2 regions of the Siminovitchia sediminis genome follow, and region 2 is predicted to be linked to the other one. Evidence: predicted binding sites of a transcription regulator. Region 2 holds the regulator's gene; the other holds the start of a gene.

Region 1 (17,261 bases), on a different contig from region 2:
GAAGTCAACAAAGATTTTTTGCTTAATATTATTTCTATGGGAATCATTCCTGTCATTTCTCCATTGGCAGCAGGAACAGACGGACACTCAAGCTATAATATAAATGCGGATACTGCAGCAGGAAATATTGCCGTTGCTTTGAATGCTCGAAAACTTCTGTTTGTTACAGATGTTCCGGGAGTTTTAAAAGATCAAGAGCTTATTGAACATGCATCAGTCAAAGAAATACAGAAATTTATCGATGACGGGATTATTACCGGGGGAATGGTTCCAAAAGTCATGGCTGCCATTGACAGCCTGGATGGGGGAATGTCTGACGTAATGATCGTCAGCGGAAAAACGAGTCTGCTTGATGGTGAAAAGCTCGTTGGAACAACCATATATAAACAATTGGAGGCAGTGTATTAAATGTCACATATATTTAACACATATGCCAGATGGGATATAGAACTCGAATCTGGTGAAGGTACAAAGGTCAAGGACATTCACGGAAAAGAATATCTGGATTTTACTTCCGGAATCGGGGTCTGCAATTTGGGGCATTGCCATCCAGCGATTGTCAAGCCCGTCCAGGAACAGTTAACAAAACTTTGGCATACTTCCAATCTCTTTCAAAGTTCGCTGCAAGAAAAAGTTGCTAAACAATTGACTGAGCATTCTTCCGGTGATGCTGTTTTCTTTGCAAACAGCGGGGCAGAAGCCAATGAAGCAGCTATTAAGCTGGCCAGGAAATATACAGGAAGGTCAAAGATCATTACTTTCCATCAATCATTTCACGGTCGTACAATGGGAACAATTGCTGCGACAGGACAAGAAAAGGTCAAATATGGATTTGGACCCATGCTGGAATCGTTCGTTCATATACCCTTTAATGATATTGAAGCATTGAAAAATGAGGTTAATGACCAAACAGCTGCCATTATGCTGGAAGTTGTCCAGGGAGAGGGAGGAGTACTCCCCGCTCAAGAGGAGTATCTCAAACAAATTGAAGACATCTGTGAACAAAACAACATCTTGTTGATCATTGACGAAGTGCAAACAGGAATCGGCAGAACGGGAAAACCGTTTGCTTACCAGCATTATAATCTTTCACCGGATATTATTACCTCGGCAAAAGGGCTGGGCAATGGAATTCCGGTGGGCGCGATGATCGGTAAAGAAAAATTAACGTCAGCCTTTACACCTGGCACCCATGGAACGACGTTTGGAGGCGGTCCATTGGCCATGACAGCAGCAAACGCCGTCCTAAAGCTTATTTTTAACGAGAAATTCCTCTTGGAGGTTATCGAAAAAGGGAACTATTTAGCGGATAAACTAAACTCCTGTACCTTTAAAGGAGTGAAGGATATACGCCATAAGGGCTTGATGCTCGGCATTGAATTTTCCGAAGACGTAACCGAAAAGTTGGCAACACTGAGGGAGAAAGGGCTGCTTGTTTTAAATGCGGGGCCTAATGTGATTCGGATGCTTCCTCCATTAACTGTAACTTTTGAGGAAATGGATGAGGCAGTGAGCATTTTACAAAAGAACTTATAATTTTTTTGCACTGTATGAATAAAAATGCATAAACAAAAATAAAAATACGAAAATGGGGCGAGGAATAAATGAAAGGATTTTTAAAACTCGCTAATGGTGATGTATTCACGGGACAGTGGTACGGAAAAGCAAGAGAGTGTACTGGAGAACTTATATACTTTACAGGAATGGCACGTTTTACAGAATTCATAACAGATCCTTCCAATCAAGGGAAGATTGTAATTTCAACGTTTCCCGGTATCTTGAACAGCCGGTTAGATCCTGCACTGTTTGAAAGCAATTCTGTCCAAATCAGCGGCCTGGTGTGCCAGCAGGACACAGAGATGCCATTGAACAGAAGCAGTCAAAACTTATTGGATGTATTCATCAGTCAGGACGTTCCTGTGCTTACATCGGCAGATACGAGAGCTTTGATGAAACGGATGAAGAGAGAAGGGGAAATGGCTGCCGGCTTAACACCCGGGCAGGCAGCGCACCACTCCATAGAAATACAAAAACAGAAAGTACCGTCTTACGAAATTGAATACGTGATTGAAAAAGGTAAAAAGCATATCGTCATCCTTAATTTTGGCTGTAAAAAATCGCTAATTGAAGCTGCAGCTGCCTCCGGGTGCAAAGTAACCGTTGTGCCCGGAAGCACGGATATTCAAAACGTCCTTTCTTTAAAGCCCGATGGGATTATTTTTTCCGGAGGCCCGGGGAACCCGATGGATTGGAAAAAATCATTCAAATATTATAGGCAGCTGGCTATGGCCTTTCCTGCCATCGGCTTGGGATTGGGTCACCAAATACTTGCTCTGTCGTTTGGTGCATCAGTCCATAAAATGGCTGCCGGACATCGAAACTTTAAGGAAGCTGTTCTGGAAACAGATTCGAATAAAGTGTTCATGACCAGCCAAAATCATGAATATGTCGTAGAGGAGAAAAGCTTAAAGGATACAGGCTTTAAAGTGTCATATAAAAATGTGCATGACCGGACAGTTGAAGGACTCGTACATGATGAATATCCATTGACTACTTACCAATTTCATTCTGAGCATGTATTCAATCCTTTAAACGAACGGATCTTTAACCAATTCTTCCAAACAGTATTTGAAAGCAAAGGAGCTCGTTTGTATGCCTAAGCGGAAAGACATCAAGAAAGTTCTTGTCATTGGCTCCGGGCCTATTGTCATCGGCCAGGCAGCTGAATTTGATTATGCAGGAACTCAAGGCTGCCTTGCTCTGCAGGAAGAAGGCTGCGAGGTCATACTGGTCAATAACAACCCGGCGACCATAATGACAGATGAACAATTTGCCGATACAGTTTATTTTGAACCATTAACTGTCCAAAGCATTACAGAAATTATTAAAAAGGAAAATCCTGATGGTATTTTAGGAACATTAGGAGGCCAAACAGGCTTAAATTTAACGGTTGATCTCTATAAAAAAGGCATATTGGATAAGTACAACATACAGGTGTTGGGGACCACTCCAGAATCTATCATCCAGGGGGAAGACCGGGAGGCCTTTCGATCGTTGATGCATGAATTGAAGGAGCCTGTTCCGGAAAGTGAAATTATCCACACAGTCGAAGAAGCAGTATCTTTTGCCGGCAGCCAGGGCTATCCCATTATTATACGTCCCGCCTATACGCTGGGCGGCGGGGGAGGAGGCATTGTACACAACGAAGAGGAGCTGCTGAGAGTTGTGAAAAAAGGCCTGGAATCCAGCCCTATTACCCAATGCCTGATAGAAAAAAGCATAGCGGGATTGAAAGAAATCGAGTTTGAAATGATCAGAGATGAAAATGATACATGTATTGCCATCTGCAGTATGGAAAACTTTGATCCTGTTGGAGTCCATACAGGTGATTCAATTGTGTTTGCCCCTCAACAGACACTGTCTGACCGCCAATTTAATGCTTTATATCAATCAGCTGTAAAAATTATCCGTGCATTGAAAATTGTTGGAGGATGTAATATTCAATTTGCACAAGATCCTGCCTCTGAGCAGTATTATTTAATTGAAGTAAATCCAAGGCTTAGCAGATCCTCAGCTTTGGCATCTAAAGCAACGGGCTATCCCATTGCAAGAATTGCTGCAAAGCTTGGCCTGGGGTATCATCTGCATGAAATTATAAATCCGGTAACAGGTACAACATATGCCAGTTCAGAACCTGTTGTTGACTATACCGTAGTCAAGATGCCGCGGTGGGCTTTTGATAAATTCCCGGATGCCCAAAGACAACTTGGAACAACCATGAAGGCAACAGGTGAAATCATGGCCATTGACCGCCTGCTCCCATCGGCCCTTCAAAAAGCTGTAAGATCCCTTGAATTAAAAACAAACGGTTTGGAATTAAAAGGTATTGCGGACCGGAGTCATGAGGAGTTATGGAGCTCTGTCATACATGCAGATGATGTGCGTTTCTTTTCAATTATTGAGCTTTTAAGAAGAGGAGAGCCTGTGGAGACGATTCATGATCAAACAAAAATCCATCCATATTTCCTTCATGTTCTATCTGACCTCGTCAAATTAGAGAACAAAGCTAAGAATGAAACAATGGAAACGATAAATCCCGGATTTCTAAAATTATTAAAAGAAAACGGATTTTCCGATACTTGGCTAGCTTCGATCTGGAATGTTTCTTTGAAACAACTGAAAGAAAAAAGAAAAGAATACGAAATCATGCCGGTATTCCAGATGGTTGACTCATGTGCCGGAGAGTTTACAGCTGCAGCTCCTTATTTCTATTCTACCTGGAAAGGGGAAGGCGACCATATACTTTCTGACACATCTAAGAAAAAGATTGCGATCATTGGTTCGGGACCCGTTCGAATTGGTCAGGGAATTGAATTTGATTATTGTACAGTGCAAGCCGCACTATCGCTTAAAAAGTCAGGCTATGAAACCATTCTGATAAATAACAACCCGGGAACAGTCAGTACCGACTTCCAAATTGCAGACCGCCTGTACTTTGAACCTCTCCATATAGAAGATGTAGTCAACATATTGGAATTCGAAAAACCGGATGGAGTAATTGTACAGCTGGGCGGGCAAACAGCCATCAATTTAGCTCAAGGCTTGGAAGAAAACGGGATTCCGCTTTTGTCCATTAACCAGGATCAAATTGATATTGTAGAAGATAGAGAGAGATTTTATACTCTTTTAAAGGAGCTGGATATTCCGCATATACCAGGGGGAACTGCCTATGACGAACAAGAAGTCATAACCAAAACGGCTCAAATCGGCTTCCCTGTATTACTTCGTCCATCCTACGTGATTGGAGGACAGGGAATGATTATTGTCCATAACCAGGAAGAGCTGGATACACACTTGCCCAATATTGAGTATCCGGTACTGATTGATGCCTATTATAAAGGGATGGAATTGGAAGTTGATGTGTTGGCAGATGGAAAAGAAATTCTTATTCCGGCTTATTTTGAGCATATTGAAAAAGCGGGAGTTCATTCCGGTGACAGTATGACCATTACACCGCCGATCCATGTGTCGGAAGGTGTAAAAAAAACCGTGTTTGACTATGCGGAAAGAGTAGCCGAAAAATTAAAATTTAAAGGTATTTTTAATATCCAATTTGTTGTTTATCGAGATGCTGTTTATATGTTAGAGGTCAATCCGAGAGCTTCCCGTACAGTACCTATTGTAAGTAAAATTACCGGGTTGAATATGATTCAGGAGTGTGTGAATATACTGACAGGCTCATCCTTAACGAATGTTCAGGCACCAATTTCACCTTCATTTTACACAGTCAAAAACCCTGTTTTTTCAACCGGAAAACTGGATGGTGTAGACCCGAAGCTGACTCCTGAAATGAAATCTACCGGCGAGTTGATTGGTATTGGCCATACATTAGACGAAGCCCTGGCCAAGTCAATGATTTGGAATGAACAATTAACTGCAAAAATGACATATGATCTTCCGGAAATCTACGTCGATGCATTGGAAAGGGATGAAAAAATTATTAAAAAGCTCCTTTTGAAGGCTGGTATAAAAATGATCACAGAAAGAAATGGAATACCTTTCAATGAATGGGTGAAAAACGGCAAAGGTTCTGTATTAGTAAGCTTGAAAGATACAGCTGACTCCGTTCAAAAACGGCAAACAGCCTCTGTTGCACAGTTACAGGTCATGACTGAGCTGGAGACGTTTGAATCCTATATAAGAGCTATAAAAGGGGAAATTAAAAAACCTAAATCAATCCAAGATTGGCTTAACAGTATACGAAAGGACGTGGTGACACCATGACGGCTGCATCAATTTCCTTAAAAGGGAAACATATGTTGACACTTGCAGATTATACAAAAGATGAGATTATGCATATTATTCAAACGGCAACAGAATTAAAACAGATGCAAAAAAAAGGTGAACCGCATCCTTATTTAAAAGGAAAAACACTTGCCATGATATTTGAAAAACTGTCCACCAGAACCAGGGTATCCTTTGAGACTGGCATGTACCAATTGGGCGGCCATGCATTATTTTTAGGAAAGAACGACCTTCAAATGGGACGAGGAGAAACGGTTGAAGACACAGCAAAAGTTCTTTCCCGCTTTGTGGACGGGATTATGATCAGAGCATACAGCCATGATTCAGTTGTTCAGCTTGCAAACCATTCAAGTGTTCCTGTGATTAATGGTTTGACTGATGAATATCATCCTTGCCAGGTTCTCGCAGATTTAATGACTTTGTATGAAGTAAAAGGAAATCTTGAAGGGAAAAAGCTGGCATATGTGGGCGACGGCAACAATATGACACATTCTTTAATGATCGGATGTGCAAAATTAGGCGTCAGCTGTTCTGTTGCAACGCCAAAAGGGTATGAGCCAAAACAGGAAATTGTTGAATTGGCAAAACGTTTTGCAAAGGAAACAGGAGCAGCAATCGTAATTACCAATGATCCAAAGACGGCGGTGAAAGAAGCCGATGCAGTTTATACTGATGTCTGGACAAGTATGGGCTGGGAAGAAGAGCAAGAAACAAGGTTAAAAGCATTTGCTGACTTTCAGGTCAATAGTGAATTAATGAAGGAAGCTCATGAGGATGCTGTTTTCCTTCATTGTCTGCCCGCACACCGTGGAGAAGAAGTCAGTGCGGATGTCATTGATGGACCGCAGTCACTTGTATTTGATGAAGCTGAGAACCGACTGCATGCCCAAAAGGCTTTGATGGTTGCCTTAATGGCAGATGAGTAACGGATCGGCATCACAACTTGTGGGCTGTTATCATATTATAGGAGAGCAGAACCGAAAGGGGAGATGCTCTCATGAAAAAACTCCAGTCCGATCCATGCTCGGTCGCTATTTTGCCTCCAGCCACTGCATACAAACCAGTAGATGGAAGAAAGTATACATTTATTATGTCAACTTCGGACCAACATGCACACTTAACGATCGGCTATAAATATACGGTGAGTCCCGAAGAGGCCTATACGAAGAAAATGTTGACTGCTGAATGGAGACCTAGGCTGGGTGAATATATTTTATCAGGTACAGTACACATACATGATAGCGATACAGAAGAAGTTCCGCAGAGCAACCTGGAAATCCAGACTGAACTGCCTCATATCATTTCGACATTGATAGAAGCTGACAAGAGTTTATATTTACATGTGCCTTGGCTCCTGGATGCACCGATATATATTGAAATAAATTTAAACAAAAGACATAAAACCATCCAATATTACGGGACACCGAGACAATATTTGAATCATCAATAATCAGGCACAGGTCGGCAAGCCTGTGCCTGATTTTTTGTTCATCTCACTATTACAAGTATACTTCTGTTTTGAGATATTATTACTCTAACTTCCTATAATTTATATTATGTAAACTAGAAAAACAATTTGTTTATAAGCACGAGTCCCTTCTAAAAGTTGTTCACACTTTTTGTGCTCCCCATCAGCCTCTTTAAAAGATTACTATCTAATCTTGGTTGAATCTGAAATTTATTTTGCCATTCATCCATAAATGCCGGCTTGGTCTCCAGCATCAGTGCCGATCTCAATAAGCTTAAAAGTACGCAATTGTGGTATAACAATCCATAAAGAAATAATGATAGTACTTTATTTATTTTCGATATAATCCATATATAGCCATTCCTGTTATGACGGGAGTCATGTATAACCATTCAAAATTCATTGTTCCCAAAGTGGTTGAATGAACTCATTATAGGACAAAAATAGAATACCGACTGAGTCTCACTTACAGTATCAAAAAAGTAACCCTCCTCTCCCTTTTCATTATTTATTCCAAGTCCCTGACTGTCCAGACAAATCTAACATGACGGCAAGATAGATCTAAACCATTGATTTACCCCATACCGCGTATGAACAATAGCCAAATGATTAAAGATTGTGTGATTGTTCACGATTTGTTCGCATTACGTTTATTAAATTATCATTTCTGTACAAGCTCTTTGATGGATTCAACAGTTATAATTGATATATAACAGTATTCGCAAAAAACCCTCTTTATTTAAAAAAACTTTAGAAAATTCAACAATAGGCATCAATAGATGGAGGAGGTAGAAAATGAACCTGCTATTTGAAGATCCGGTATTTGCCAGCAGAATGTTAACACTGCTGACCCTCTCAGTACATGCTATTTATGCGACGATTGGTGTAGGATTTCCGCTATTTATTATGATTGCACATTGGCTCGGAATAAAGAAGAATGACGATCACTATATCCTGATGGCCAGACGCTGGACTCGCGGATATCTCGTTACTGTAGCTGTCGGAGTCGTAACCGGAACGATCATTGGATTGCAGCTTTCCCTTCTTTGGCCAAACTTTATGGAGCTTGCCGGTAATATTATTGCTTTGCCTCTATTTATGGAAGTTTTTGCATTCTTCTTTGAAGCCATATTTTTAGGTATTTATTATTATACTTGGGACCGATTTGACGACCAGCGGAAACATTTCTTGCTCCTTATTCCTGTTGCGTTAGGTGCAGGAGCTTCCGCCTTATTTATTACAATCGTCAACTCATTTATGAATACACCTCAAGGTTTCAACTTGATAAATGGCCAATTGACAGATGCAAATCCGTTTCTGGCCATGTTCACATTAGCAATGCCGACAAAGGTTTCACATGTTCTAGCCACCGCGTACATGACTGTGGCGTTTATGCTGGCAGCCATTGGAGCCTATCGATTAATTAAAGGATCCAATCATGTGTATCATAAGAAAGCTTTGCATATGACCATGAAAGCCGGTCTGATATTTTCTGTTGCTGCTGCCTTAATTGGAGATTTCTCGGGTAAATATTTGGCTGTATATCAACCGGAAAAATTAGCTGCTGCAGAATGGCATTTTAAAACAGAAGAAGGAGCACCTCTGGTTTTGTATGGAGTGTTGGATGAAAACGAAAATGTCAAGTATGCAATTGAAATACCGTTTGCATTGAGTATACTGGCCCACGGAAATCCAACGTCCGAAGTCATTGGTTTGGACCAATTTCCAGAAGAAGAAATCCCGCCGCTTATGGTCCATTATTTCTTTGATATCATGGTGACCATTGGTGTGTTTATGCTGGTTTTATCCTTAACTTACTGGATCGGAACCAAGCGGGGATGGTCTTTTGTAAGTGCGAATTGGTTCCGCTGGATCATTGTTTTGGGAGGCCCCCTTTCCTTCCTGGCAATCGAAGCGGGATGGTGGATGACGGAAGTTGGACGGCAGCCATGGATTCTTCGCGGAATTATGACCGTGGACCAAGCTGCTACGACAAGTGATTATGTCGGGGTCATGTTTATCCTCTTTGCGCTGTTATATCTTATTTTAGTCATTGGAACTGCTGTTGTACTTCGCCGGATGTTTCATAAAAATCCAATAGAGTCAGAGATCGAACGCTATAAAGAAAAACAGGCTGGTGAAGTGAAATGAGTTTGGAAATTATAGGTATTTCGGTGCTGTGGACCTTTCTCTTTGGTTACGTATTGCTGGGGGCTATTGATTTTGGAGCCGGTTTTTTCAACGCTTACGGGATTATCACCGGAAAACAACATATTTTATCCAAAATCATTCAGCGTTATTTATCTCCGGTGTGGGAAGTGACCAACGTATTCTTCGTATTCTTTTTTGTCGGGATTGTAGGGTTTTTCCCGAAATCAGCATTTTATTTTGGAACCATCCTCCTTGTTCCCGGCAGTTTCGCGCTGATCCTAATGACCATTCGGGGGTCCTATTACGCGTTTGAAACGTATGGAGCAAGAGGACATAAAGGGTATGCCTTTATGTATGGCATTGCCGGTCTTCTTGTACCGGCTGCGTTATCCGTTGTTTTGGCCATTTCAGAAGGTGGGTTCGTATCCATCATTGATGGCAAGCCTGTTATGGATTATTGGGCCTTGTTTACAAGCCCGTTATCTTGGTCAATTGTCGTCTTGGCACTGGCTGCAGTTTTGTATATTTCGGCCGTTTTTCTTACATGGTATGCGGACAAAGCGGGTGATACGGCCGCAACAGATTTAATGCGTAAGTATGCCCTGGCCTGGAGCCTTCCATTAATTATTGCTGCCGGCGGAATTATATATGAACTCAGCTTTCACAATCCAGAGCATTTTGAGCGTATCCTTGATCTATGGTGGATGTTCGCCATATCCGCTGTCTTATGGATCGCAACCGTATGGTTGCTATGGAATCAGAACAAGTACGGCACTGCCGTATGGCTATTGATTGGGCAATTCGCATTTGCTTTTTATGCATATGGAATATCGCATTATCCATACTTGCTCTATCCGCATTTAACGATTTACGAAGGCTTTACAAATGAGGCAATGGCTATTTCTCTGATCGTTGTATTCATTCTTGGACTGCTTTTATTAGTACCTTCCATTTATCTGTTATTAAAGTTGTTCCTTTTTGACAGAGATTATGTCGCAGGAAATAAGAAGGAGTGAGTCACATGTTGAATGACTTTTTTATTTTTGCTGCACCCTTTCTCGTGATGATTGCTGCAATTGCTGCCACATTTTGGGCGGCCAAAAAGGATGACCCTTTTACAGATGAGGATAAAAGTTAGGTGAACGGATGAAAGCAGACCCGGCTGGATCGACGTTGGAGAATGAATTTGCTCTCTTACAACAAACCGGCAAGCGACGAGTTTGCTTGCCGGTTCTTTATTGAAATACACTTTGCTCAATCTTCTTCATATTATAAAAATATCCCTTTTGATTCATTAACTCATCAAATGTGCCTGATTCAATAACTTCCCCTTGATCCATCACAATAATTTGATTCATATTCTCCAGGCCTGACAAGCGATGACTGACCAGGACGACTGTATCATCCTTTGCTTCGGTAAATAATAGATCATACATGGTTGCTTCTGTTAATGCATCCAGTGAGGAGGTTGGCTCATCCAACAGCCATAGGGGTGCATTTTTAAGTAGTACCCTTGCGATAGCAAGACGCTGCTTTTCCCCGCCTGACAAATTATCACCTTTTTCAAAAACTGGATCATCCAATGAAAAGTGCTCAAGCTGAACTTTTTTCAGAACGATTTCTAAGTCATCATCCTTCGCATCATTCTTTGCAATGTGTAAGTTGCTGCGAATCGTGCCATGAAAAAAGTGGCTGGCTTGGAGTATCACATTGGTTTGTTCCCAAATACTTTCTTCGGTAAAAGAACGGATCGGCATATAATTCAGCAGCACTTCCCCTTCTTCCAATGAATACAGGTTTAATATCAGCTGAAGCAATGTAGACTTACCTGAACCACTAGGACCAACAATTGCAGTTTTGGAACCAGGTTCAAGCTTAAATGAAACATTTTTCAAGGCCGGACGTTCCTCTCCCGGAAAATAAAATGTTGCTTTTTTCACTTCTACTACTGGAGCTTTATCGGTTTGCAACTCCTTCTTTTTCAAAGGTTCGTGGAAAGGCTGGTTTTCCACAACTGAAACAAGTCGTGCAGATGCTTGATGGCTTTCTTGAAAATAACTCGGAAAGACTGCCATAGGTGCTGTACTTTCAAAAACGGTCAGCGATATCATGACAAGCATAGCCAAAAATATACCGTCCAGCTTTCCAATAGTTATTAAATATGCTCCTGACCCTAATACAAACACGGTGACCAGCAGGGAGACAAATGTATTTGACGCTTCACTGAATAAACGATGCACATTCTCCCGTTCCTGCTCTTTTACATATACATCCGAAGCTTTAAGCAGCTTTTCCTCTTGCTTCTTGACTTGCTGGTACATTTTCAAGTCCCGAAAACCGTATAAAAATTCTGTTACCTCCGTTGATAACTCTCCGCGGACCTCCCTCACCTGCCGGTCTACTTTACTTAGCCTATATGCAAAGTATGATGGTACAATCAAGGTCGTCACCAGAAGACCAATGAGAACTATCAAAGCAATTTCCAACGAATAGAATGCAGTAAAAAAAATTGTGCCAGTAAATACCAGCAGTAAGACTACCGGAGGATAAAAAACACGCAAAAAAAAGTTTTGTAATGTTTCAACATCCCCAACAATCCTTGCCAGCAAATCTCCGCTCCTATATTTCCCAAAAATTGACGGGGCCAATGGTTCTAATTTCTCATAAAACATCATTCTTAAATGACTTAGCATCGTGAATGTCCCGCGATGGGAAAAATATCTTTCCCCGTACCGGCTTAATGCAGAAATGAACCCCAGCAATTTAACCGTAGCCACTAAAACCATCAACGTATACAAGGGAGGTGTAAGTGCTGACTTTGAAATCAGATACCCGCTGGCAGAAAACAATACCACTGCAGTCATCCCTGCAATAAAACCAAATAGAATCGAAAGGACGATGTCTCTCTTTTCAACAAATAATGCTTTAAGGATCATCCCCCATTCCTTCATGATCCCACCCCTCCTCGCTGAACAGAAACCATGTTCCGATAAGCTTCTACGGATTGAAGCAATTCTTGATGAGTACCCGATGCCAGGAGTTGCCCATTGTCAAGAAACAGGATCTTGTCCGCATTTTTTATCGTGTGCAGCCGATGGGCAACCGTTATAATGGTAGAGTTTTCTGCCAATTCCCTGATCGAGGATTGCAGAATGCGTTCGGTTTGCAAATCTAATCCTGTCGTCGGTTCATCAAAAAGAATAACAGACGGGCGTTTTAAAAATGCTCTTGCAATCGCCACCCGTTGTTTCTCTCCTCCAGATAGTCCTCGCCCACCTTCGCCAATCAGTGTATCATACCCCTTTTCAAGCGAGTTTACTAACTCGGATATCCCTGCTCTTTTGCCGGCTGATTCAATTTCTCTTCTTGTTGCATCTCTTCGCCCGCCAATGGCAATGTTTTCGGCAATGGTCCCTGAAAATATATAGGGATGCTGTGATATATAGCTCAACTGATCAAACCAATCTTTCTCCCTGAAATTTGAGCGTGGTTGTCCATTAATTTTTATTTCACCATCTGAAAGCGGGACAAGTCCGGCTATCAGATGTAAAAGCGTAGATTTTCCTGAACCTGTTTTCCCGACAATAGCAACTTGCTCCTTGGGATGGATGGTTGCAGTGATATTCTTCATGGTAAAAGCTTCTCTACCGTAACTAAAGCTGGCGGAAACAAGTTGTAACTCTGGCGGTCCGCCTTTTTTCAAAGGTTCTTCACCGTAAGTAACTGGTGGAGCGGTCTCTGACATTTCCCGTTCAAGCTTTTTTGCTGCTCCCATACTTTCACGGCCGGTATGAAACGCGCTTCCAAGATCTTTTAGTTTAGTAAAAAGTTCCGGAGCCAATATCAGCATCAGAAATCCAGTAAAAAACGAAAGATCCTGAAAAATAATCATTCGAATGGCAACTTCCAGGGCAATTAAGCCGATGCTGAGCATTGAAATAAATTCCAATGCCAATGAATTCATGAAGGCGGTTTTTAGTACAGCCATTGTAGCATCGCGAAATTCAAGACTGCTATTTTGAATTTTTTCCTTCTGATCCCTTGAACGGCCGAACAGTCTGAGCGTTGTTAATCCTTGGAGTGTATCAAGAAACTTCCCCGAAAACGCCGCCATCTTATCCAGCTGTTCCTCTGATTTTTCTTTTGTCTGGAAGCCAATAATCACCATAAAGATAGGAATAAATGGTGCGGACAGTAAAATAATGACGCCGGTTGCTGCATGTTCCACAAAAATAACGGCCAAAAGCATCAATGGAATCATGCTGGATTGTATAACCTGCGGAAGATAATTGCTGAAAAAACTATCAATTTCATCTACTGTATCCATCAGGACACTTACTTTTTCACCGGATTGTCCTTGAAGCGATGCCTGCAACGGATGTTCCGCGAATTTGTGTAAGAGGGCTTTCCGAAGTTCTCCTTTTACTTTTGATGCCATCTTGATGCCGCTTCTTCCACTCAAAAATTGAAACAGTGTCCGTGCAAAAAGAGCCGCGATCAGCCAAAATAAATAAGGAGCAACTTGTGAGAAGGTATATCCCTGCAAAAATACACGATCCACAATCACGACAAATAAATAGCTTTGTCCGATAATCGCAACCCCCGTCAAAAATGCCGAAAGTGCAATAAAAGCAAGTCTTCCCTTCTGCTCTTTTGCCATGTCCATCAGACCTGTCATTCAACAATGACCTCCAAGTGAAAAATTATTCAAGTGAATTCTTTCACATAATTATATAAAAGATGTACCGGTATAGTAAAACCTAAGTTATCCAGTTAACATAAATGTCATTTTCTATTGACAGCAAGTTGATTTTCTCCATGCAGACGCATGTAGAGTCATTAACTCTGATTATGATAATTGAATATCCAATATTTACTTCATTACTCCAGGACCCGCAACATCCCTATATCTTCCATCCTCCCTTGTTTTCATTTTTCTCCTATTCATTATAAAATAGAACTAATGGATCATTATTTAAATGTAATAAGGAGTGAATCCCATTTGAATTTTATTAGAGTAATTCTTCTCTGTCTCGCCGTTGGAGGGTTCATTCTATATCAACAAGGAAACGAACAGGTTGTAGCAGCTGTTCAGAACGGTATAAAACAATTTCGGCATTACGCAGAATCTATAGCAAATCATCCTAAGGTCTCAGATTGGATCGGTGATGTAGAGACTGGACTCCAGTCTTTAGAAAACAAGATGAAAGGTGTGGAGCCTCCCAAGGAAGTAGAAAGTCCTGTTCTTTCCATACCTGAAGAACAAGCTTTTTCAATTCACAATATTGAGATAGGCGATACAAAGGAAAATGTAGAAAACCATGCCGGTCCTGCAGTTCAGTCCACTTACAACGAATATGGAGTAAAATGGTTTACTTACCATGAAAACTATCAAAATTTCTTTATGGCTGCTTACAATAAAGAAGGGAAAGTTTCAGGTCTATATACAAATCAGGATGTAATTTCTTCCAAGCTTGATATCCATCTTAGTGATTCGAAAGAATCGGTTGTTCAAAAACTTGGAGAACCCTTGACAGGTATACGTAAAGGTTTTGTTTTATACCAAGTACAGAATCCTGGAGAATATCATACGTATGAATTGGATAACAGCTATATTACCGTATTTTACGATAAGCATGAGGGGGATACCGTTACAGCCCTGCAAATCATCAGCAAAAGCCTGGAAGACCAAAAGACGGATTACTTCGGAATCAGCAGTAATGAATTAAAGGAAGGATTCGAATATCAATTATTCGATCTGGTGAATGCTTCACGGGTTCATCATGGGCTGCATCCGCTGTCATGGGATGACCGTGTAAAAGTGACAGCTCGGGAACATAGTGCCGATATGGCGGAAAATCAATACTTCAGTCATGATAATTTAAAAGGCCAATCCCCATTTGATCGCTTAGAAGAAGACCAAATTTGGTATAGAGCTGCAGGCGAAAACATTGCCATGGGCCAGGTCAGCAGCATTTTTGCACATGAGGGCCTAATGAACTCTATAGGACACAGAAAAAATATATTGAGCCCGGACTTTCATTCTCTCGGAACAGGTGTTGCGTTTGACTCTCAATCCAGGCCGTATTATACAGAAAAATTCATAGGAAAATAAAACGTGCCCGATGATATCCGGTCTTGCCAAAGCCGGTCATCGGGCACTTCATGTAAACAGGAAATTCTATTTAAATATGGTGTTTATGATTTCGTCCTGTGACATCTCGCTATCGACTTCATAAGATCCTGGGCGAAGCCGGTTTTCTACTTTCCTCTTCTCCACTTCTTTTGTGAATTTGAACGCATCCTCGATAATCTTACCCTTTACAAGCATGTTCCCGACATCAATGCTTGTCATTCCATCTGTTACATTAATGACAACCCGATACACTGTTTTTCCTGCCTCTTTGGGCTGTTCCTTTTGCTTGGATGCTTTGACATTTTCGATAAATTGGTCAAATTCCTCTGTAGTTTGCACAATGTAGCCGGATGATTCCAGCTCGGTTTTCATCTCTTCAATCGTTATAGAGGATTTTTTTGAGCTTTCTTGAGTGGAAGCCTCGCTTTTTGTGGAGAAGTAAGCGGCACTGCTAATGGATGCAGCCAGCAGAATACCAGCCGCAAAGCTTGCCATTGGATTTAATCTCATGGTGCCACTTTTCTCCTTTCTTGGTTTGTTTCAGTATAAGTAGAGATGATTCTTCTAATCTGTTCTTCAGATGCCTGTTTTTGTTCAGCAATGTTGACTATGGAGTATTTTCGGTGATACAGGTCCAATACCTCGCGGATAAATGTGATTTCTTCTCCAGATAATTGGATACCGGATGCCTTTTTAAAAATGTCCATGTCTAATTCGATTCTGCGAAGTTCTTCTCTAACATCTTTCATCTCATTCATTGTAGTGATATGCATCATGTCCATCTCAGTTTGGGTTTTCTTTTGGTTTCTGCGCTCCCTTAATCCCGAAATGACCAATAATACTATTGAGGCTGCGAAAAGTCCTCCTAATGTCCACTCCATCAAAATAGGATCTCCTCTCCTATGGTTTATTCCAATATCTTATTATACAACCACAACTTGGATTTTTCGACCGGTTTTTCAAGATTAAAAGGAAAATTAGACAAAAGTTGCAAAAGATAAAGCCACCGGCCTTTGCCAGTGGCTTTTTTTGTTCCATACAACATGAAGCCCCTGCACATACGGGAGCATCCTGCTATCTATTCATTGTCATCTCCGCGATAACGTTTGTATGGCAATGGATTCCATACACGTTCTTTCAAGTCCTCCGGATGAAGTGCCGGAGGTATGTCTTGAAGAATATTTCTCGCTACATCAAGTTCACGCTGAGACTCCTGCCGGTCCTGATATAAAAATTCGTCCGATGCAGACTCCGGAGCCTGCTTAACTTTTTCTTCCAAATCTTCAACAACCATTTGCTGTTGACGACGCATGGCATCTCTTGCTTCTGAAATCCACTGTCTCTGCATATCACGGTCTGTATCACCTACATACGTGTATTCCTCGTAGATGTCATTATAAATGCGGTCAGCATTTAAGCGGGCATCCATGGCAGCAGATTCCAGGTCGCGGACAGTCAGTTCCTCTGGAGTCAGTTTCTCACGCCGGTAAGTACCGCCCAAACGCGTGGCTTCCAAGTAAAATGGAAACATGCTTTTGACCGTTTTACCCACAGGAGATATCGATTCTTGATTTTCATCAATTCCTTTTGGCTGGATTCCCTGCATAGCGATACGGCTGGATTCCGGACGGACAATTTCTTTAGGAGGCATAATACCGTGCCTGAGCATCTCCCTGATCCCTGTACCGGAAATTCTTAATC
Region 2 (14,961 bases):
AAGACGCATCGTTTTTTATCCGGCCGGGAAGAGGTACAAAGCTTTATGTGAGGAGTTTTTTCATGAATATTCTGGCAATTGATACGTCCAATGATGTACTGGGCATTGGACTTGTAATTGAATCGAAGGTCGTGGGGGAATATATTACAAATTTGAAAAAAAACCATAGCGTACGTGTGATGCCGGCCATTCAACAGCTGCTGGCTGATTGTGAAATGAAACCCGACGATTTAAATAAAATTGTTGTCGCCGGGGGTCCCGGTTCCTATACAGGAGTCCGTATTGGCGTAACGATTGCAAAGACCATGGCCTGGACCCTCGGAATTCCTTTATCCAGTGTTTCCAGTCTGGCGGTACTTGCAGCAGCCGGACGATACTTTCCAGGGCTTATATGTCCATTATTTGATGCAAGAAGAGGCTTGATCTATTCCGGGCTCTATCGGTTTGACCATCAAGAGTTGGTGACTGTCCGTCAAGACTGCAACATCCCTGCAGAGGAATGGGCTTTACTTTTAAAAGAGCATGAGGAGCCCGTGTTGTTTGTCGGAAACGATATATCTATCCATCAAGAAACCTTTAAATCAACGCTGGGACAAGCTGCCTGTTTTGCGGCTCCGGGAGAATATAACCCGCGGCCCGGAGAATTGGGTTTAATGGGGGTCAGCCGTCCCGAGGAAAATGTACATACGTTTACTCCAAACTACATCCGGCTTGTAGAGGCGGAAGCCAAATGGCTGGAGAGACAGGGGAAAATACAAAATGATTGATCGCAGCATGGAAGCTATTAAAAATATTGAGTTCCGTCTTGCCAACTTGGAAGATATTCCACACCTTCATCATATTGAGAGCCGTTCCTTTACGGCACCGTGGCCTGAGGAAGCTTTCTATAACGATATCGCCCATAATCGGTTTGCCTCATATGTTTTTATTGAAGTAGACGGTGTGAAAGCCGGGTATTGCGGCGTATGGATTATTTTAGATGAAGCGCATATTACGAATATTGCTGTGTTGCCGGAATATCGGGGAAGAAAGCTTGGCGAAAAACTGCTTTGCAAAATGATGGAGCTAGCAAAAGAAGCCGGAGCAAAAACGATGACACTTGAAGTGCGTGTAAGTAATCACGTTGCGAAGTCGCTATATAAGAAGCTTGGGTTTCAGGATGGCGGCATCCGAAGAGGTTATTATACAGATAATCATGAAGATGCACAGGTGATGTGGGTGAATTTATGAGCAACAAAGAGATCATTGTACTAGGAATAGAAACAAGCTGTGATGAAACTGCTGCATCTGTTGTTAAAAATGGAACGGAAATCCTTTCAAATGTAGTTGCCAGCCAAATAGAAAGCCACAAGAGATTTGGAGGGGTTGTTCCGGAACTGGCTTCCAGGCATCATGTTGAGCAAATGACAATCGTCATTGAGGAAGCCTTGAATCAAGCAGAGGTAAGTCTTAAAGAAATTGATGCAATCGCGGTGACAGAAGGTCCGGGATTGGTCGGTGCCCTGCTTGTTGGAGTCAATGCGGCCAAAGCGTTGGCGTTTAGTTCAAATAAGCCGCTGGTCGGTGTTCATCATATTGCAGGCCATATTTATGCCAACCGGCTGATCACTGATTTTACATTTCCACTCTTATCGCTTGTCGTGTCCGGAGGCCATACAGAGCTCATATACATGGAAGAAGACGGAGCTTTCCAGGTCATTGGCGAAACTCTGGATGACGCGGCAGGCGAAGCTTATGACAAAGTGGCACGGACATTGAATCTACCTTACCCGGGAGGGCCGCAAATTGATAAACTTGCTCAGGTAGGCAAGCCTGTGATCGATTTGCCGAGAGCCTGGCTGGAAGAAGGATCATATGATTTTAGCTTCAGCGGTTTAAAATCAGCAGTAATCAACACTTTGCACAATGCGGAACAGCGTGGGGAAAAGATATCCCCAGAAGATCTGGCTGCCAGTTTTCAGGAAAGTGTCATTGACGTATTAACTGAAAAAACTGTCCGGGCTGCCAGGGAGTTTGGGGTCAGGCAGGTATTGCTTGCTGGGGGAGTAGCAGCAAATCAGGGCTTGCGGGCCTCTTTGGAACAAGCTTTTAGTGACTTGCATCAAATTGAACTAGTGATCCCGCCTTTATATTTATGTACAGATAATGCAGCCATGATCGCTGCTGCAGGTACTGTGCTTTATAAGGCAGGCAAGAGAGGAAAACTGGATATGAATGCTCATCCGGGTTTGGATTTAGAGAACTTTTAATAAGCGGCTTCGGTCGCTTTTTTTGTGCTTAACGCACCCTAATTAGGAAAATAGAGATAGAAATTAAAAGGATCACCAGAGTATCCACAGGTATGTGGGTAATGTGGATGAAACGTACGCGAGAATGTGGATAATGTGTATAATAATGTTAATAAGTTGAAAAGTCTAGTGTTAGCCTGTGTGCAATGTTGTTAATAACTTTAGTAAGTTTAAAGCGCGAAATCCCGGTTCAAAGCTCGAAATCCCGGTTCAAAGCTCGAACCCCCGGTTCAAAGCACGAACCCCCAGTTCAAAGCGCAAAATCCCAGTTCAAAGCTCGAAATCCCAGTTCAAAGCGCGAAATCCCAGTTCAAAGCTCGAAATCGCGATCCAAAGCGCGAAATCGCGATCCAAAGCGCGAAATCCCGGTTCAAAGCGCGAAATCCCGGTTCAAAGCGCGAAATCCCAGTTCAAAGCGCGAAATCCCAGTTCAAAGCGCGAAATCCCGATCCAAAGCTCGAAATCCTGGTTCAAAGCGCGAAATCGCGATCCAAAGCGCGAAATCCTGGTTCAAAGCGCGAACCCCCGGTTCAAAGCTCGAAATCCGAGTTCAAAGCGCGAAATCGCGATCCAAAGCGCGAAATCCCAGTTCAAAGCGCGAACCCCCGGTTCAAAGCGCGAACCCCCGGTTCAAAGCGCGAAATCCCGGTTTAAAGCGCGAAATCCGAGTTCAAAGCGCGAAATCGCGACCCAAAGCTCGAAATCCCGATTCAAAGCACGAACCCCCAGTTCAAAGCACGAAATCCCAGTTCAAAGCGCGAACCCCCGGTTCAAAGCGCGAAATCCCATTTCAAAGCGCAAAATCCCAGTTCAAAGCTCGAAATCCCGATCCAAAGCGCGAACCCCCGGTTCAAAGCGCGAACCCCCGGTCCAAAGCGTGAAATCGCGACCCAAAGCTCGAAATCCCGGTTCAAAGCGCGAAATTGCGATCCAAAGCGCGAAATCCCGGTTTAAAGCGTGAAATCGCGATCCAAAGCGCGAAATCCCAGTTCAAAGCGCGAACCCCCGGTTCAAAGCACGAACCCCCGGTTCAATGCACTAAATCCGTCTCAAAATAATTCATAGTGCCAAACCGCCAAATAAAGTTTAAATTGCAAACTCCGCCATCTATAGTCCCGTTTGCAGTTTATACAACAAAAAAAGACCCTGCATGATGCAGGGCCCTAAGCATCTGATTCCTCCAAAAGCTCCGTCCATTCTTCCATTAATTGATCGATTTCTGATTTTACTTTTTCTACTTCGGTATGAATCTCCAATGATTTTTCGTGGTCTTCGTAGATTTCCGGCTGGCAGAGCAGGTCTTCTTTTTCAGCTAAGGTCATTTCCAGCTGGGTGACTTGCTCTTCTAATTCGCTGATTCGGCGTTTCCGCTGCCGCTCCAGTTTTTTCCGTTCCTTTTCCTGTTGATAAGAAGGTTTATTCACAAAAGAAGTTGCCGTTTTGCGTGTTTTTGCTTCTTTTTTCTGCGCCAGTCTGGCCAATTCTGCCATTTCTTCCTTCTTTTCAACATAATAATCGTAGTCACCTAAATATTCCACTGTTGCTTCTGTGGACAGTTCCACCACTTTTGTTGCAATTCTGTTGATAAAGTAGCGGTCGTGGGAAACGAATAAAATGGTTCCCGGATAATCCACAAGGGCGTTTTCCAGCACTTCTTTGCTATCGAGGTCTAAATGGTTGGTCGGCTCGTCCAATATGAGCAGATTGGCATTTTGCAACATGAGTCTGGCCAGAGCGAGACGGGCCTTTTCGCCCCCGCTTAATGAAGAAACGGTCTTGAGGACGTCGTCGCCGCTGAACAGAAAATTGCCGAGAACCGTCCGAATGTCTTTTTCGTTTTTAAGCGGATAGTGGTCCCATAATTCCTGCAACACGGTTTTATTGGAAGATAAGTCGGCCTGTTCCTGGTCATAATAGCCAATTTGGACATTGGAGCCATAGCGGATGTCTCCGGATAACAGTGGCAGCTTCTTCGTAATCGTTTTTAGCAAAGTAGACTTCCCTACGCCGTTTGGACCGACCAATGCGATACTGTCACCGCGCGAAAGCTTCAAAAGGATACCCTTTGCCAATGGTTCTCCGTTATACCCGATCACCGCATTTTCGAGTGAAAGGACATCATTCCCGCTTTGCTTATCGATGGAAAAAGAAAAGGAAGCAGATTTTTCATCGCCAGCCGGGCGGTCCATGATGGTCATGCGCTCCAGTTGTTTCCGCCGGCTTTGGGCGCGCTTGGTCGTAGAGGCCCTTGCCAGATTCCGCTGGATGAAATCTTCTAATTTTGCGATTTCCCCCTGCTGTTTTTCATACAGCTTCCTCTCTCGTTCATACTTCTCAGCTTTCTGTTCAAGGTATTTACTATAATTTCCGTGATATACGGAGATCTCCTGTCTTGAAAGCTCATACACTTGTGTGACGATTTGATCCAAGAAATAGCGGTCATGGGAGACGAGGAGCAGAGCTCCGGGATAATTCTGCAGGTACTTTTCCAACCATGCCATCGTTTCAATATCCAGGTGGTTCGTCGGCTCGTCCAAAATGAGTAAATCGGGCTGCGTTAATAAAAGCTTCGCCAAAGCAAGGCGGGTTTTTTGGCCGCCGCTCAGCGTGGCAATGCATGTATCGTAATCCTCTTCAAAAAATCGGAATCCATGCAAGACGGACCGTATATCCGATTCATATTGGTAACCGCCCATTTCCTTGAACGTCTCCTGCAGGCGGTCATATTCCGATAGTAATCTGTCATAGGCCCCTTCCTGCTCATAGTTTGCAGGATCTGCCAACTGCAGTTCTATGTTCCGTAATTGCTGTTCCATTTCTCTGACGTTTTTAAAGACAGACAGCATTTCCTCCCAGATTGTCAAGTCGGATTCCAAACCGGTATGCTGTGACAGATAGCCGATGGAGGTATCTTTCGGCTTAACCATCTGCCCTGAATCATAAGACAATTCTCCGGAAATAATTTTAAGCAGCGTAGACTTTCCTGCGCCGTTTCTTCCTACAAGCGCTGTACGGTCTTTGTCGTGAAGCTCCAGTTTTATATTTGATAAAATCAGATCTGCCCCAAAATATTTCGTGATCTGCTGTACTTGTAACAGTAGCATGAATTCTACACCTCTAATCATAGTCAGTTTACCATTTTTTGAGTTTTTGACAATCTGTAAAATTCATCAAGAGGGATAGGACAGGATTTCCGAAATAGTGTATGATGGAAAAGAGGTGTTGAACGTGAGTAAGTTAACCCATTTTAATGAAGAAGGCAGGGCGCAAATGGTGGATGTAAGCGGAAAACCTGAGACGGTCCGCACTGCCATTGCCCAATCCAGTATTGAAGTCAATCAAACCATTTATGAACATATCAGTCGGCATAAAGTAAAGAAAGGGGATGTTCTTTCTGTTGCTCAGGTGGCGGGAATTATGGCTGCCAAGAAAACGTGGGACATCATTCCCATGTGCCATCCGATCCCTTTAAAAGGCATTAATATTTCTTTTGAATGGGAAGACGGCAAAGAAGGGCACAGGCAGCTGAAGATTACAGCATCGGTTAAAACCATTGGAAATACAGGCGTTGAAATGGAAGCCCTCACCGCCGTTTCTGCTGCAGCGCTGACCGTTTATGATATGTGCAAGGCGATTGATAAAGGGATGGTTATCGGTCCAACATATTTAGTCGAGAAGACAGGCGGAGTTTCAAGTAAGGATTTTAAACGATAATGGCATAGTAATCTTGGCATCTAGTCTTGGAGGCTCGATAAATGAACGAAGAAACAAAAATACCGCAGGCTACGGCAAAGCGGCTGCCGCTATATTACAGGTTTTTGAAAAATTTGCATGCTTCAGGAAAACAAAGAGTTTCATCCGCTGAATTAAGCGAAGCGGTGAAAGTGGATTCCGCTACAATCCGCAGAGATTTTTCCTATTTTGGAGCGCTTGGAAAAAAAGGATATGGGTATAATGTAAACTATCTGCTTACTTTTTTCCGAAAAACGCTTGACCAGGATGAACTGTCAAAAGTTGCTTTAATCGGTGTGGGAAATTTAGGAACGGCTTTCTTAAATTATAACTTTCTAAAAAATAATAACACAAAGATTGCCCTGGCATTTGATGTCGATCCTGCCAAGATCGGAAAAGAGATCAGCGGTGTCCCCGTATATGATATGAATGAGTTGGAAGAGCGATTGCAAAAAGAAGATGTGATGGTGGCGATTCTGACGGTGCCGTCAAGTGCTGCTCAGACGATTACGGACAGGATAGTCAAAACAGATATTAAGGGAATTTTGAACTTTACCCCTGCACGCTTGAATGTTCCGCCATCCATACGGGTTCATCATATCGACTTGGCAGTGGAGCTGCAGTCTCTCATCTATTTTTTAAAAAACTTTCCGCCTGATGACACGGAAAATTCACAGGAACATACGAATTTAAATGGCTAATCCGACAAGTTTCCGTTAAAATAAGACATATGAGGAGGTGGGCCCTATGGGAGTAGGTCCAGGAAGTTTACTGATTATCGCTTTTGTCGCTCTCTTGATTTTTGGTCCCAAAAAGTTGCCTGAATTAGGTAAAGCAGCAGGAAATACTTTGCGTGAATTTAAGAACGCAACCAAAGGGCTGGCGGAAGACGATGAGAAGGACAAGAAGAAAGACACCGACCAGTGATAGGATGAACGATATGAATGAGAAGAACATGACGGTTCTTGATCATATAGAAGAATTAAGAAAACGGCTGGTGATTATAGTCGTTTTCTTTGTGCTGGCGATGATTGTCAGCTTTTTTTTATCACAGCCACTGATTAAATGGATTCAGCATGCAAGTGCTGCACAGGATATTACCATGAACGCTTTCAAGGTAACCGATCCGTTTAAAGTGTTTATGCAAATGGCGTTCGTCCTGGCATTGATTATGACTTCGCCGGTGATTTTATATCAGCTGTGGGCCTTTATCAGTCCCGGATTACTGGAAAAAGAACGGAAAGTCACACTCAGTTATATTCCCGTATCGCTTGTGTTGTTTATTGCGGGGGTTCTTTTCTCCTATTATGTTTTGTTTCCGTTTGTGATCCGTTTTATGCTCGGTTTGTCGGGCAATATGGATATTCAAACGATGATTGGCATCAACGAGTATTTTCATTTTCTATTTCAGATCACAATTCCGTTTGGTGTTCTTTTCCAACTGCCGGTTGTCATCCTTTTCTTGACACGGCTTGGTCTCGTGACGCCGGACTTACTGAAACAGGTACGTAAATATGCATACTTTATTTTACTTGTCATCGCCGCTTTCATTACACCGCCGGATGTCATTTCTCATATGATGGTGACAGTACCGCTGTTGCTGCTGTATGAAATCAGTATTTGGATTTCGAAAATCGGCTATAAGAAAGTACAGGAAGCAGAGGCCGAATGGGAGAGACAAATGAATAGCGAGCAGTAGGGAAAACATCGAGAGTATGGTCAACCACCTTGGATGGCCATGCTTTTTTTTCTTGTTTACATTCTATACAGTTATTCGAATAAAAGAATTGTAACGCCCATCTGGCTTTACGGACGGGGCAAACCAGCGGCCGACATCCATGGGATGTGGCATCTGAACGTGACTTTGTCACGAGGCGCAGGCCGTATCGGTGGAAGCGTAAGATCAGGTCGCGGCCATAACCCGGAATTAAAGCTGCTGCGGCGCATAATGGAGCATTTCAAGCATGCTTTTAACGATTTGACATCAGATACCAGGGTGAAAAGCTGTTTGATGGAAATCGTCTTTTTATCGTGGGTTCCTGATGGCATAACGATGGGTCGTTTGTACGGCGTTGGACGGGCGCTTGCATTTTTCTTAAAAGAGGGGGCAAGGGGTTGATTTATCTAACGGTTGTCTTACTTGCGATCGTGATCGGTTATCCGGTCTCGGATTATTACTATATGAAAAAAGCAGATCTTCAGAATAAGCCAAAAATGTATTGGAACATCATTATTCCACAATGGGTGATTGTCTGGATTATTCTGTCTTACTGGGCTTGGACGGGCCGATCCGTGTCTGAATTATTTTTTGTCAAGGATCCTCTGCTCTCTTCCCAGGCAGGGCATTTAAAAGATATCGGCTTGGGGGCAGTAACAGCCGGTGTTCTTTTGGCTTTGGCTGTTATTTTTTCAAAAAAATTGAAAGAAAAAATTTCAATATATTTCAGCAGCCAGCTTGACGAAGTCCGGTTTATGCTGCCGACTACATTAAAGGAACGAGTGTTGTTTGTAGGGGTAGCTCTCACAGCGGGATTTTGTGAGGAAGTCATTTTTCGCGGAGTCATGCTGTATTATGTGGGGCAGCTTCCGTTTGACCTTTCAGTTATAGCGATCGTTATTGTTTTAAGCATGCTGTTTGGCATTGTTCACTTATATCAAGGATGGAGCGGCGTACTCAGTACAGCCTATTTAGGCGGATTATTGCTGGTGGTCTATCTGATTACCGGAAACCTCTGGATCAGTATCGCTTTACATTTTCTCATCGATGTGAAATTTGTCTTTTTTCCAAACAAAACCTCGCAAACAGGGCAAGAAGACGGATAAGCTTCTTGCCCTGTTTGACATTATTTGCGCTCTTGGTTTTTCAGCCGGAAATGAAGGGAAACAAGCCGGATGCCTGCTCCAAAGTCAAAGGTGGCCAAAAGAATCATTAAATAAACAAAGAACCCCCATTCGTCGTTCAAATTCACTTGCTGAACGGCAAAATAGGTAAATGTTACACCGAGAAGGATATACACGATGCCGGAAAACAACGGTGATCTCATCAAAATAACCCTCCCATCCACCGCTCCAAATGAATAAAGGTTTGTATGGTCTGCTCTAAATCTTCAGGAATAAACCGCTGTGCCACAACAACGAGTGTATTCATCATGACGTGAGCAATAATGGGTACAATAATTCTTTTCGTCAGAACATACAAAAAGGCAAACACAAACCCCATAGCCGTATATAAAATTAAATGGACCGGCTCCATGTGGGCAAACGCAAAAATGACAGAGCTAAGAACAGCTGCCATCCCAAACGGCATCCGGTTGTAAAGGGATCCGAAAATGACTTTTCGAAAAACAATCTCTTCCAGGATCGGACCAATAATTGAGCTGATCAGCACAATCATGGGAAAGAGCTCAATCAGCTCCAAAATTTCTTGTGTATTTTCCGAGCCCGGATCTACGCCGATGGCCTGTTCAATCCCAACCGCAATGATTTGCGCGAAAAAGGCCAGAAATATTCCTGCAACAGCCAATAAGAGGGAAGGACCGATGGACAGCGGCTCTGCTTTGTCAATCTTTGTCACTTTTCCGCTTTTGCGAACAAGGAACAAAACGATAGCCAGGCCCAAAAGAAAACTGAAAACAAGCCAGTATCCGGTAGCCTGAATTTCTGCTTCCTCAGGGGAGAGGTTCAAATAGTTTGTTCCAATGATATAAAATATCGGCATGCCGATAAAGCCGGATATTTGCATGGCAATATAAGTAAGTATGATATACACATATGTTTTGCTCATGTAATGAAAAATCCCTTCAAATGATATCTATCAAACCATAGGTTCCATTTTACTAATAAAACAGGCCTGTTTCAAACAGAGAGGCTTCTCCTTAGACACCGACCAGAAAAAGCACATATGGGATGGTCAGAAGACTAATGATCGTGGTGATAAAAGTCGTAAAGGATACTAAATCCGGCTCTGTATCGAACTGTATAGCCAATAAAGTGGTATTGGCAGCTGCCGGCATGGCTGCCTGTATGAATAAGACAGCTTTGATCAGATCATCCAGGGGCATAAAATGCAAAATGAGCAGGGCCAGCATCGGTGACAAAATCATTCGGATCCCCACTGTAGCAGAAACAAACCTGTAGGACACACGCCTTCTTTGCATGGCGGCAAGCTGCATGCCGAGGACGAGCATGACCGTTGGGATCGAGGCATCGGCTACAAGGCCAACCGCATCCATGACAGCATTTGGCAGATCAATGGAGAGAAGCTGCAACACTACCCCTAACAAGGCACCATAAATTACAGGCATTTTGACAACCTGCAGGAGGGAATCTTTTAACGTTGCCTGCTCCCTCCCGCCGATGGATGCGACAAGGATTCCAATTGAATTCATCAAAAAAGACTGAAAGACCATCATCACGACCGCGTAGTCAAAGGCGACAGCCCCCAGAGCGAACAGGACGACCGGTGCCCCGTAATTCCCGCTGTTCATAAAAGCTCCGCCGAGAATCATGGCAGACAGTTTCTGACGGTCCCCCCGCAGTGCCAAGTTTGTAAGCCACGTCACCACCATCAAAACCAATGATAATAGACAGCAAAACACAAAAATATAAACAAATTCCATCGCAAGGGGAGTCGTATAAAACGTTCGGAAGGCAAGAAACGGGGACATAATATAAAGCGCCATTTTCGAAATGGACTTAATGTCAAAACCCAGCAATTTTTGTCCCAGCCACCCGGCAAAAAATATGAAAAAAACCGGTAATACGATCAGAAGTAAATCCACAGGTCGTTCAACTCCATCTATGTATCTATCAACATCATATCAAACTGCTGCTTAAAATAAATTTTTTAGACAGACATTTTCATACACGGAATGAAAATTTGGTGCGACGGAAATCCTCTCGGTCTTCCCCTGTATAATAGATTCCGGAAGATCGTTGTTCTATCGTCTGAATCTAACTGGTTATAGAATGTTCGAGGATGGTAGATTCATGGGATGTAGCGTTCACCCCCATGGACAAATAATAGGAACTGAAATTTGGTATGGAAGTAGAAACGCAAAACCTGGATCAGTATAAGAAGCCCATGTTCCACTGTACAGAGAAGTACTGGAATAAATAGATTGTATATAGAAGGGATTCCGTACCATTCATACTTTGGAGCATCAGTCTTGATCCAAGATCTCAGCGAAATGGGTAACAAATCGAGTGTTCGTTACAATACGGGCAGGGATTTTAATGCAATGGTAACGAATCGGCAGGATGCGTTCCGGACTAGGGAGGAATCTCATTGGAACGGAAACCAATTTCGAAAATCCGGTTCCCTGTAAGCTGATATCGCTGAACCACGGTAACGAAGAGGATGTGCAAAAGAATTTGTACACTGGAACGAATCAAAATTTCGATCGTCATATATTTCATACCAAGGCAGCTCATTCGGCTTTTTACAGGCAAAAAAATCCAAACCATTTGTTCATGGTCTGGATTTCTTGCTTTTACAATACTTTACTCAAAAACGCCTTCGTGCGCTCGCTGTTTGGAGTACCGAAGATCTGCTCAGGCGGGCCTTCCTCGACCAGGTAGCCCTGGTCCATGAACAGGACGCGGTCTCCCATTTCCCTTGCAAATCCCATCTCGTGCGTAACGACCACCATGGTCATTCCGTCCATGGCCAACTGTTTCATAACATCAAGAACTTCTTTAACCATTTCGGGATCAAGAGCGGAGGTAGGTTCATCAAACAGCATAACTTTCGGTTTCATAGCCAGTGCCCTTGCAATTGCGACCCTTTGCATCTGCCCGCCGGACAACTGTTCAGGATAGGCATCCGCTTTATCGCCAAGCCCTACTTTGTCAAGCAGCTCTTTAGCGAGTGCTCGGGCATCGGCCTGACTTATTTTTCTAATTTTAATAGGAGAAATCGTAATGTTGTCCAGTACAGTCATGTGAGGAAAAAGATTGAACTGCTGAAACACCATTCCCACTTCTTTTCGGATCTCGTTAATGTCCGTTGAGGGATCATTGACTTTCACACCGTCAATGTAGACCGATCCTTCTGTAATTTCCTCCAGCAAGTTAATGCATCGAAGAAATGTGCTTTTTCCGGATCCGCTCGGACCGATGACGCAAATCACTTCTTTTTCCTTGATTTCATAGTCGATACCTTTCAACACTTGCAAGTCCCCGAATGATTTATGCAATCCTTCAATTTTAATCATTTGCTCACCTCTATTGAACGACCAAACGTGAAGATGCGGCGTCTTTGACGTGGAATATAGCTATTGCTGAACCGCTTTTCGATATAAGCAATGATCTTTGTAAATAACCAGGTGAGAAGCAAGTACAAAATTGCAACGGTTATGTAAGGCTCCCAGAATCTTGCATAGGCACCTGCCACTACTTTACCGGCATATAACAAGTCATTGGCCGCGATAACGGTAACGAGAGAAGAATCTTTCAGCAAGGCAATCAATTCATTCCCGAGAGGAGGGACCATTCGTCTGAACGCCTGTGGTAAAATAATATGTTTCATAGCGACATTTCTTGGCATTCCCAGAGATCTGGCTGCTTCCATTTGTCCTTTTTCGATAGACTGGATACCGGCACGAATAATTTCTGCATTGTAGGCACCGCAGTTTAGCGCCAGTGCTATTGCACCTGATACAAAATACCCGAGGGATTGTCCGAATACGGTGGGTATCAGGGCCAAATGGATAAGGAGAATTTGAACGAGCAGGGGAGTCCCCCTAAAAAAGTCTACATAATATTTACAAGGATAATAGATCCATTTTCTCTTGGATAATTTGCCCATTCCAATAAACAAACCTAAAATGATTCCGCTTACATAACCGACTGCCGTCAATCCGAGGGTAACCCATAACCCTCGGATGAATAGCTCTTTATAGTTCCAGATCATATCCAGACGAATATCTAAAAAGTCTATCATGACCACCTCCAAATTGAGTTAGATGTTTTCAGGCTTAGAAGTGACAACTTACTCAATGTCAAAGCCGGTGATTTCTTTCAACTTGCCATTTTCTTTTATTTTTTGAATGCCCTCATTTAGCAGATCTACCACTTCCGTGTTTCCTTTTTTAACCATTAATCCATAAAATTCTTGTTCAACGCTGTCATCTTCGATGACTTCCATCTCTACATTCGGGTTGTTTTTAATATATTCATTGACAGTAGAGTTATCTCCAACTGCTGCATCAGCATTCCCGTTCAATAATTCCTCAATGGCAAGCGGCATTGTTTCAGCAGCGATAATATTAGAGCTTGTGTTTCCTTGGATATCTCTCATCATTGCATGTCCTGTCGTATTAATTTGCAGAGATACTTTTTTATCTTTTAAATCTTCAAATGATTTAATATCAGAACCTTCTTTGACGAGAATAACTTGTTTAGCCACATAGTAGGGATCAGTAAAATCAAATGTTTCTTTGCGCTCATCAGTAATCGTAATAGAGGAAACTGCAAAGTCTACTTCGCCATTTTCTACCGCAGGGAAAAGGGGTTCCCAGCCAATATTTTTAAACTCAACTTCCACGCCGACTTCTTCTGCAATCGCTTCCACAATATCGATGTCAATACCAACAATATTTCCGTTATTATCCATGTACTCCATTGGTGCGTATGTAGCATCCGTACCGACGACTAACTTTTCTTTGCCGCCGCCGTCGCTGTCACTGCCGCTTGCGGGCTCAGCAGTTTCTTCTGATCCGCCTCCGCATCCGAACAGGACCAAAGCAAGGCCCACCAGGAGAAGGCTGAGAGACCAAAGACGTGAGATTTTTTTCATGTATATTCCCCCTTGTTTTTTTGCATCATCTGAAGTCAACCACTATTCTGTCACTTCTGATGATTATCACAATTATAAGCCAATTAGTAGAGTGAAGCAATATGACAAAGAAGATAAAAGTTTGGCGAACGATTTGTAATAAATAAGGAAATATATTTGTTTATAATGAGGAGAAGTCCAATTTTGCAGGCGGTATGCGTTCTGGATAAAGATTTTTCAAAAAAAACAGGTTAAGGCTTGCAAATGAAATACAAATTATTTATTATAATATTTGTGATTAGCACTCGACCGGCGAGAGTGCTAATCAACAACTTACATATCATTTAAGGAGGTTGTTTCACTTGTTAAAACCACTTGGGGATCGCGTAATCATTGAACTTGTGGAATCTGAAGAAAAAACTGCGAGCGGTATTGTTCTTCCGGATTCTGCGAAAGAGAAGCCGCAGGAAGGCAAAGTCGTTGCTGTTGGAACAGGACGTGTGCTGGACAGCGGTGAGCGTGTGGCACCAGAAGTATCTGAAGGAGACAGCATCATCTTCTCTAAATACGCTGGTACAGAAGTGAAATACCAAGGAACTGAATATTTGATCTTACGTGAGTCTGATATATTGGCTGTTATCGGCTAATAGAAAAGAACATTTTCATATGAGAAAAAAACTTTTATAACAGGATAGGGAGGCAATTTACGATGGCAAAAGATATAAAGTTTAACGAAGATGCCCGCCGTGCTTTGCTCAGCGGTGTGGATCAGTTGGCTGATGCGGTAAAAGTTACACTTGGGCCAAAAGGGCGCAACGTAGTACTTGAGAAAAAATTTGGTTCCCCGCTCATTACTAATGACGGTGTAACCATCGCTAAAGAAATCGAATTGGAAGATCCATTCGAAAACATGGGTGCCAAGCTTGTATCTGAAGTAGCAAGCAAAACAAACGATGTAGCTGGGGACGGTACAACTACGGCTACAGTTCTTGCTCAAGCGATGATCCAAGAAGGATTGAAAAACGTTACAGCTGGAGCCAATCCTGTCGGCGTACGCAAAGGAATCGAGCAGGCAGTTGCTACTGCAGTTGAAGAGCTTCACAGCATCTCCAAACAAATTGAAGACAAAGAGTCCATTGCGCAAGTTGCGGCTATTTCTTCCGG

The links. Region 2 encodes Rex, which represses fermentation and respiration genes when NADH is low (regulators of the CRP and FNR family bind a similar motif). Its sites were predicted from a motif close to TTGTGAAATATTTCACAA; they were not measured.
Region 1: cydD (thiol reductant ABC exporter subunit CydD) is a predicted target of Rex. The motif match lies at 14,134-14,151, and genes of this name have one in related genera.

The regions. Positions count from the first base shown of each region.
Region 1 covers NZ_JBHUEO010000017.1:49,013-66,273, reverse strand. Annotated here, with positions in the region: gene argB (acetylglutamate kinase) at 1-408, shown strand, start outside; gene ACFSCZ_RS07665 (acetylornithine transaminase) at 409-1,536, shown strand; gene ACFSCZ_RS07660 (carbamoyl phosphate synthase small subunit) at 1,605-2,660, shown strand; gene ACFSCZ_RS07655 (carbamoyl phosphate synthase large subunit) at 2,653-5,784, shown strand; gene argF (ornithine carbamoyltransferase) at 5,781-6,731, shown strand; gene ACFSCZ_RS07645 (staygreen family protein) at 6,803-7,255, shown strand; gene ACFSCZ_RS07640 (cytochrome ubiquinol oxidase subunit I) at 8,069-9,424, shown strand; gene ACFSCZ_RS07635 (cytochrome d ubiquinol oxidase subunit II) at 9,421-10,440, shown strand; gene cydS (cytochrome bd oxidase small subunit CydS family protein) at 10,446-10,562, shown strand; gene cydC (thiol reductant ABC exporter subunit CydC) at 10,660-12,375, opposite strand; gene cydD (thiol reductant ABC exporter subunit CydD) at 12,372-14,102, opposite strand; gene ACFSCZ_RS07615 (CAP domain-containing protein) at 14,427-15,539, shown strand; gene ACFSCZ_RS07610 (aminodeoxychorismate lyase) at 15,606-16,070, opposite strand; gene ACFSCZ_RS07605 (hypothetical protein) at 16,067-16,441, opposite strand; gene ACFSCZ_RS07600 (sulfate adenylyltransferase) at 16,639-17,261, opposite strand, start outside.
Region 2 covers NZ_JBHUEO010000104.1:1,302-16,262, forward strand. Annotated here, with positions in the region: gene tsaE (tRNA (adenosine(37)-N6)-threonylcarbamoyltransferase complex ATPase subunit type 1 TsaE) at 1-82, shown strand, start outside; gene tsaB (tRNA (adenosine(37)-N6)-threonylcarbamoyltransferase complex dimerization subunit type 1 TsaB) at 63-767, shown strand; gene rimI (ribosomal protein S18-alanine N-acetyltransferase) at 760-1,230, shown strand; gene tsaD (tRNA (adenosine(37)-N6)-threonylcarbamoyltransferase complex transferase subunit TsaD) at 1,227-2,249, shown strand; gene ACFSCZ_RS17815 (hypothetical protein) at 2,428-3,249, shown strand; gene ACFSCZ_RS17820 (ABC-F family ATP-binding cassette domain-containing protein) at 3,452-5,392, opposite strand; gene moaC (cyclic pyranopterin monophosphate synthase MoaC) at 5,517-6,002, shown strand; gene ACFSCZ_RS17830 (redox-sensing transcriptional repressor Rex) at 6,044-6,721, shown strand; gene ACFSCZ_RS17835 (twin-arginine translocase TatA/TatE family subunit) at 6,768-6,947, shown strand; gene tatC (twin-arginine translocase subunit TatC) at 6,961-7,719, shown strand; gene ACFSCZ_RS17845 (hypothetical protein) at 7,879-8,139, shown strand; gene ACFSCZ_RS17850 (CPBP family intramembrane glutamic endopeptidase) at 8,136-8,843, shown strand; gene ACFSCZ_RS17855 (YdiK family protein) at 8,864-9,064, opposite strand; gene ACFSCZ_RS17860 (CPBP family intramembrane glutamic endopeptidase) at 9,064-9,804, opposite strand; gene ACFSCZ_RS17865 (AEC family transporter) at 9,896-10,801, opposite strand; gene ACFSCZ_RS17870 (amino acid ABC transporter ATP-binding protein) at 11,513-12,235, opposite strand; gene ACFSCZ_RS17875 (amino acid ABC transporter permease) at 12,232-12,960, opposite strand; gene ACFSCZ_RS17880 (basic amino acid ABC transporter substrate-binding protein) at 13,012-13,818, opposite strand; gene groES (co-chaperone GroES) at 14,160-14,444, shown strand; gene groL (chaperonin GroEL) at 14,507-14,961, shown strand, end outside.